3 regions of the Longispora sp. NPDC051575 genome follow, and region 3 is predicted to be linked to each of the others. Evidence: riboswitches for the same ligand, from Rfam matches in the RefSeq annotation. Region 3 holds a riboswitch; each other region holds the start of a gene.
What was found. Region 3 has a riboswitch for cobalamin ahead of AB0M43_RS17715 (CbtB-domain containing protein). Riboswitches for the same ligand answer to the same signal wherever they lie in the genome.

Region 1 (2,193 bases), on a different contig from region 3:
CCAGCCGGCGGGCGGCTGCGGGCGGGCGGCCCGCGAGGGTGCCACGGCTCCGTCGCGCAGCCCGGCGGCCAGGGTGACGACCTCGTCGACCTTCTGCCGGGCGAACGCCAACCGCCCCCGCAGCGCCGGGTCCAGGTCGGGCTCGGCGCCGAGGTCCACGGGGACGTGCAGCAGGGAGCACGAGGTGCCGACGGCGACCCGGCCGGCGGCGGCGCGCACCGTGGCCAGCAGGTCGTCGGCGGCGGCCAGGTCCGTGCGCCACACGTTGCGGCCGTCGACGACCCCGGCGACGATCAGCGGGGCCACGGGGGCGTGCCGGGTGAGGCGGGCGGCGTCGGCGGGCCCGGACACCAGGTCCACGCCGAGGCCGTCGACCGGGGTGGCCAGCAGGACGTCGAGCGCCGGGCCGAGTTCGCCGTAGGAGCCGGTGACCAGCAGCTTCGGCCGGCCGGGGACGGCGGCGAGCCGGCGGTACGCGCGGTCCAGGGCGCGCAGTTCGGCCTCGGTGCGGTCGGCGGTGAACGCCGGCTCGTCCAGTTGCACCCAGCCGGCGCCGGCCTCGGCGAGCGCGGACAGCAGGCCCGCGTAGCAGTCCACGAGGGAGTCGAGCAGTTCCAGGGTGCCGAACCGGTCCGGGGTGTCGGCCGCAGGCTTGGCCAGCAGCAGGAACGTGACCGGGCCGAGGAGTACGGGGCGGGTGTCCACGCCCAGGGCCAGGGCCTCGCGGTACTCGTCGACGGCCTTCTCCGGGCGCGCCGTGAACACGGTGTCGGGGCCGAGTTCGGGCACCAGGTAGTGGTAGTTGGTGTCGAACCACTTGGTCAGTTCCAGCGGCGCGATCTCGGCGGTGCCCCGGGCCATCGCGAAGTACGTGTCCAGCGGGCTCAGGCCGAGCGCGGCGAACCGGGGCGGCACGGCGTCCACGGCCACCGCCGCGTCGAGCACCTGGTCGTACAGCGAGAAGGTGCCCGAGGGCACGGCGTCCAGGCCGGCGTCGCGCAGGGTGGTCCACACCTCGGCGCGCAGCCCCCGGGCGGTGCGGCGCAGGGAGTCGGCGTCGAGCCGGCCGGCCCAGTACCCCTCGACTGCTTTCTTGAGTTCCCGGTCTCCGCCGATCCGCGGATAGCCGGTCACAGTGCTGGTGAACATCGATCCTGGTCCTTCCCTCGGGACGGACCGCCGGTCCCCGGGAAGGCGCACGCGGGCAGCGTCGATGACGGTGCCCGCCGCTGGACCCACCCGAGAGGTCGACGGCCGCGCGCACGGATGTACGCGCGGCGCGGGCAGGTCTTCGGACTCGTGGGCGACACGCTCGCTCCTACCGGCCGTCGCTTCCCAGGCTCAACGCCCAGTGCTACATGACGGCTTTCGTTCCCACTCACCGCTGCGGGGCAGTCCCGGACTCACACCGGGTTCCCTCTTACGACACCCCGGACCGACGATCGTGGACCGGGGTGAACCAGCGCCACGGGCACCCTAACACCCCGCCTGTCCGCCGTGTCCCGCTCCGGGTGGCGTCAGCCGATCCGCGCGAGCCAGTCCAGGTGCCCGCCGCCGAACGGTCCGGACCGCGCCGTCACCGCCTCCACCAGCCAGGCGGCCGACGCCGACGCGGCGGCGACCACCTCCGGCGGGTAGCCGTACCGGACCTGGTGGTCGGCGAACTCGTCCTCGTCGTCGACGAAGACCCGGCCGTCCGCGCGGACCCGGCACACGTCGAGGTCCAGGTCCACGATCGTCACGGCGTCCGGGGCCGTCCACTCCACGGGGGCGGCGACGTCGCAGTAGAGGTCCAGGTCGGTGGAGCCGCCGTAGAAGTTCGCGGTCCACCAGCTGTCACGCGGGCAGAGCAGGACCTGGGGGGCGGTGGTCGCGTACACCGGGCCGGTGGCCTTGGAGTAGACGGTGCCCTCGGGCTGGCCGAGCCAGACGCCGTGCGCGTCCTCGCCGAGCCGGACCGCCGGGATCGACCAGTGCGGGCCGCCGTCGTATTTCCGCACCGTGACTAGTACTCCGGTCATGATCGGCACGCTACCGGCCGACCGGGGCCGGCCGCAGTCCCGTCGGGGGTGGAAAGCCGACAGGCCGGCGGCCCCTTTCGGGACCACCGGCCTGTCGCAAGCCTGTGGTGAAGCTTAGATCGGACGGATGTTCTCCGCCTGCGGGCCCTTCTGGCCAGCGGTGATGTCGAAC
Region 2 (2,193 bases), on a different contig from region 3:
CCCTTGCGCCGGCCGCCCTGGTTGACGGCCGCCACCGACGAGTCGAAGGTGCGCAGCCAGGGCACGATGCCGTTGGAGTGCCCGTTGGTGCCCCGGATCAGGGAGCCGCGCGAGCGGACCCGCGACCAGGAGATCCCGATCCCGCCCGCGTACTTCGACAGGCGCGCGACCTGCGCGTACCGGTCGTAGATGGATTCGAGCTCGTCGCGGGGCGAGTCGAGCAGGAAGCAGCTGGACAGCTGGGGGCGGCGCGAGCCGGAGTTGAACAGGGTGGGGGAGCTGGGCAGGTAGGACAGGGTGCTCATCAGCGCGTAGAGCTCCCGGGCCTCGGCCACGGACTCGGCCAGCCCGCACGCGACCCGGAGGAGGAAGTGCTGCGGGGTCTCCAGGACCTGGCGGGTCTCGGGGTGCCGGAGCAGGTACCGGTCGTAGACGGTGCGCAGCCCGAAGTACTCGAACCGGTCGTCGGCCGCCGGGTCGATCACGGCGTCGAGCTCGTCGGCGTGCCGCTCGACGAACCCGGCGATCGTGTTGGCGAGCAGGCCGGCGGCGTGGCTGGCGGCGATCGACCCGGAGAAGGAGGTCACGCCCTCGGTGGCGGCCTCGGCGGCGATGTGCGTGGCGAGCAGCCGGGCGGCGAGCCGCGAGTACGCCGGCTCCTCGGCGACCAGGGCGGCGGCCATCTCGATGGCCCGGATCCGCAGGTCGGCCTCCGTCGCGCCGGGCCACGGGTTGGGCACCACCCGACCGGGGTCGACCCCTGCGAGGCCCTCGGCAGCCCTGGAGACTGCCTCGGCCGGCGTGTTCAGCACTGCGGTCATCGCTCTCCCACCCGAAAAGACGAGGACTCCGGGGCAGGCGGCGACGGCGGCACACACGGGGCCGCTGTCCGCCGGGGCCCGCCCACGAGGCCCGGGACATGCGCGCACGGCTCTCGTGCGCGCGTCATTGGCAGGTCTTCGGACTCGTGGGCATGGTCCTCGCGCCTACTGGCCGTCGCTTCCCGGATCGCTCCAGTGCTCAATGACGGCGGTCGTTCCCACTTACCGCTGCGGGGCAGTCCCGGAGTCGCACCGGGTTCCCTCTTGCCGCACGTCCCCTGGCGGGGTTGTGCACCAACAACGGCATGACACTACATCTAGTGGAACGCCGCATGCAAAGACACAGAGTGTTGGGGTGTCGTGTCGCATGGTGCCAGGGCGAGGTGAGACGGCGTGTCGACACGCGGAGGTCGGGCGCGTCCGGCCGGGCGGTCGTGCGCGGCGCCGGGTGACCGCGCGAGCCGGGTCGCGGACCCCCTCCGGCCGAGGTTGCGACCTCCGCTGGCCGGCGCGCGCGGGCGTGCCGCACCGCCAGAGCGCCGCACCGCGATTGGCACCCTTGACATCGGATCTCTTCGACCCGGCATTGTCCACTGAAGCCGAAATCTACCGGTAACCTCCCGTTGACATCGACGGTCGTCATCGCCACTATAGCGTGGTCATCGGATCTCTCCCCGGAGGCCGTCATGCGGTTCAGATCGGTCCTGGCGCTCCTGAGTGCCCTTTCCCTCTCCCTCACCCTGCTCGTCGCCGGAGCTCCCGCGCACGCCGCGCCCGGCGACAACCACGCCCCCGACGACCCGTTCAGCTCCGCCCGCACCCAGTGGTGGCGGACGGACCACTTCGGGATGTTCATCCACTTCGGCCTGTACAGCGCGTACCGGGGCGAGTACACCCGGTCGAATGGCACGGTGTGTCGCGACGCCGAGTGGATCCGGCGCACCTGCGCGATCCCGTGGAACGAGTACGAGGCGAAGGCCGCCACGTTCAACCCGACCGGGTTCGACGCGAACGCGGTGGTCAGCGCGGCGAAGAACGGCGGGCAGAAGTACATCGTGATCACCGCCAAGCACCACGACGGCTTCGCGATGTGGCCCACCGCCGTCAACGACTGGAACATCCACGACCGCTCGCCGTTCCAGCGCGACATCCTGGCCGAGCTGGCCACGGCCGCCCGCGCCCAGGGCGTCAAGCTCGGCTTCTACTACTCGATCTGGGACTGGCACGACCCCGACGCCCAGCCGGGCAGCGCCCACTACCAGGCCTACCTGACCCGGATGAAGGCCCAGCTCCGCGAGCTCCTCACCAACTACGGCGACATCGCGGAACTGTGGTTCGACGGCGAGTGGGAGGCCCCGTGGACCGCCGCGGA
Region 3 (2,193 bases):
CTGGCCCGGTTGCGGCCCCGGGCGGGGACCGTGGAGGAGGCCGGCGACTTCCTGGCCGAGCTGCGCGACGGGTTCCGCGCGGTGCGGACCCGGTCCTGGGTGTGGTCGACCCTGACCGCCGCCGCCGTGTACCACCTGGTCGTCCTGCCCTCGGTCTTCGTTCTGGGCCCGGTGCTCGCCGAGCGGGAACTGGGCGGGGCGAAGGGCTGGGCGGTGGTGGTGGCCGCGTTCGGGGTCGGGTCGATCGTGGGCGACGTGATCGCGATGCGCTGGCGGCCGGCGCGTCCGCTGCTGGTGGCCGCCGCCGCGCTGACCGTCGCGTCGTGCCAGGCGCTGATCATCGGCGGGGCCGGGTCGCTGGCGGTGATCGCGGTGCTGGAGGGCGTGACCGGGGTGGCGGTGGCGTTGTTCTTCACGCTGTGGGAGACGGCGTTGCAGACCCACATTCCGGAGGGGTCGCTGTCGCGGGTGACGTCGTTCGATCTCCTCGTCACCGTGGGATCGATGCCCGTCGGTATGGCGCTGGCCGGTCCGGCGGCCGACGCGTTCGGGCTGCATCCGACGCTGATGGTGATGACGCTGGTCGGGGTGCCGTCGGCGCTCGCGCTGTTCGCCGTGCGGGGCGTGCGGCGGCTCGGGCGGGAGCCGGAAACCGCGCACGTTCGGATGTGATGAACAGCACTACGTTCGGGTTGACTGTGGAGCACTCTGCGTCGATGCTGGGTGCGCACAAATTAACAATGAGGCGACGGTGCGCAGGAACTCCGGTGTGAATCCGGGACGGTCCCGCCACTGTGACCGGGGAGTTCTCCCTCGTACGCGGCCACTGCCCCACGGGCGGGAAGGCCGAGGGGTGACGACGATCCGGGAGTCAGGACACTGACCCGTCGTTCTCCCGATACCGGGGCGGGGACACCCCGGGGAGGAGTACCAGATGGCTTCCTTGACCACTCCCGGTGCCGTCGCCGACACCGGAGCCGCTCTGCGCCCGGTCCGCGACGGCATCATCGTCGCCGTGGCGGTCGTGTTCGCGCTGCTCACGCTGTACGCGGTGTTCATCGACCAGGGCGCGCTGCTCGCCCCGCTGCTCGGCAAGTTGTCCTTCGACAGCAACTTCGTGCACGAGTTCGCCCACGACGCCCGGCACGTCGCCGGCGCCCCCTGCCACTGATGGCCTCCGTACTGTCGCTGCTCGGCCGGGGACTCCTGGCCGGCGGCGCCGCCGGTGTGCTCGCCGGCGGGTTCGCCCGACTGATCGCCGAACCGATCATGGACCGGGCCGTCGACATCGAGTCGGCCCGCTCGGCGGCGGCCGGCGAGGTCGGCGAGGAGGTGTTCACCCGGGGTGAGCAGCACTTCGGCCTCATGGTCGCGATGCTCGCCGTCGGCCTGGCCCTCGGCGCCCTGTTCGGCCTCGTGTACTTCCTGGTGCACCGCTCCGACCTCGACACCGACGTGTGGGGCCGTTCGCTGCGGCTCGCCACGGCCGGCCTGGTCGGCGTCTGGCTGCTGCCGTTCCTGCGCTACCCGGCGAACCCGCCCGGGGTCGGCAACGGCGACACGGTGGACGGTCGGACCGACGCCTGGCTCGCCGCCACGGTGATGGGGCTCGTCGCCGTCGCCGGGGCGCTGCTGCTGCACTCCTGGCTGGTCAGCCGGGGCGCGGCCACGCCCGTCCGGCACCTCGTCGTCGCGGCCGTGCCCGTGCTGGCGCTGGTGCTGATGTTCGTGATCCTGCCGAACAACCCGGACGCGATCGAGGTGCCGCCGAAGCTGCTGTGGGACTTCCGGGTCCTGGCGGCGGGCACGATGGTGATCCTGTGGATCGGGATGGGCGCGGTGCTCGGCCTGACCGGGCTGGTGCGGGCCCGGGCCACGGTTCCGGAGGCTGTCCCCGCCGCCTAGAACGACCTGTGCCTGCGGGCGCGACCCCCGGCAGGGGGTCGCGCCCGCAGGCGTTTCACCGGAGGGCGGTGAGGGTGGCGCCCGGCTCCGTGGTCCGCGACCCGGGCGCGCCCGGCCCGACGGGCTCCAGGCCCGGGAACGGCGATCGGCCGGGGGCGGTCGGACCTGGGGTCTCCGTGCGGAACAGGGAGTACACGGTGCGGGTCGCGACCGTCGCCCAGGCCGCCACCAGCGCCACGAACAGCGCCACGGCCAGCACCGCGAACGCGGGGGAACCGGTCCGGTGCG

Region 1: linked by a shared signal. The riboswitch ahead of metE (5-methyltetrahydropteroyltriglutamate--homocysteine S-methyltransferase) and the one ahead of AB0M43_RS17715 (CbtB-domain containing protein) in region 3 are both predicted to bind cobalamin.
Region 2: linked by a shared signal. The riboswitch ahead of AB0M43_RS13125 (ribonucleoside-diphosphate reductase subunit alpha) and the one ahead of AB0M43_RS17715 (CbtB-domain containing protein) in region 3 are both predicted to bind cobalamin.

What each region holds. Positions count from the first base shown of each region.
Region 1 is NZ_JBFAZP010000001.1:911,703-913,895, forward strand. Features, by position in the region: gene metE (5-methyltetrahydropteroyltriglutamate--homocysteine S-methyltransferase) at 1-1,149, opposite strand, end outside; cobalamin riboswitch at 1,265-1,479, opposite strand; gene AB0M43_RS03885 (DUF402 domain-containing protein) at 1,518-2,021, opposite strand; gene AB0M43_RS03890 (cold-shock protein) at 2,136-2,193, opposite strand, start outside.
Region 2 is NZ_JBFAZP010000004.1:490,921-493,113, reverse strand. Features, by position in the region: gene AB0M43_RS13125 (ribonucleoside-diphosphate reductase subunit alpha) at 1-821, opposite strand, end outside; cobalamin riboswitch at 933-1,135, opposite strand; gene AB0M43_RS13120 (alpha-L-fucosidase) at 1,508-2,193, shown strand, end outside.
Region 3 is NZ_JBFAZP010000006.1:29,710-31,902, forward strand. Features, by position in the region: gene AB0M43_RS17710 (MFS transporter) at 1-672, shown strand, start outside; cobalamin riboswitch at 705-903, shown strand; gene AB0M43_RS17715 (CbtB-domain containing protein) at 935-1,171, shown strand; gene AB0M43_RS17720 (CbtA family protein) at 1,171-1,905, shown strand; gene AB0M43_RS17725 (TDT family transporter) at 1,961-2,193, opposite strand, start outside.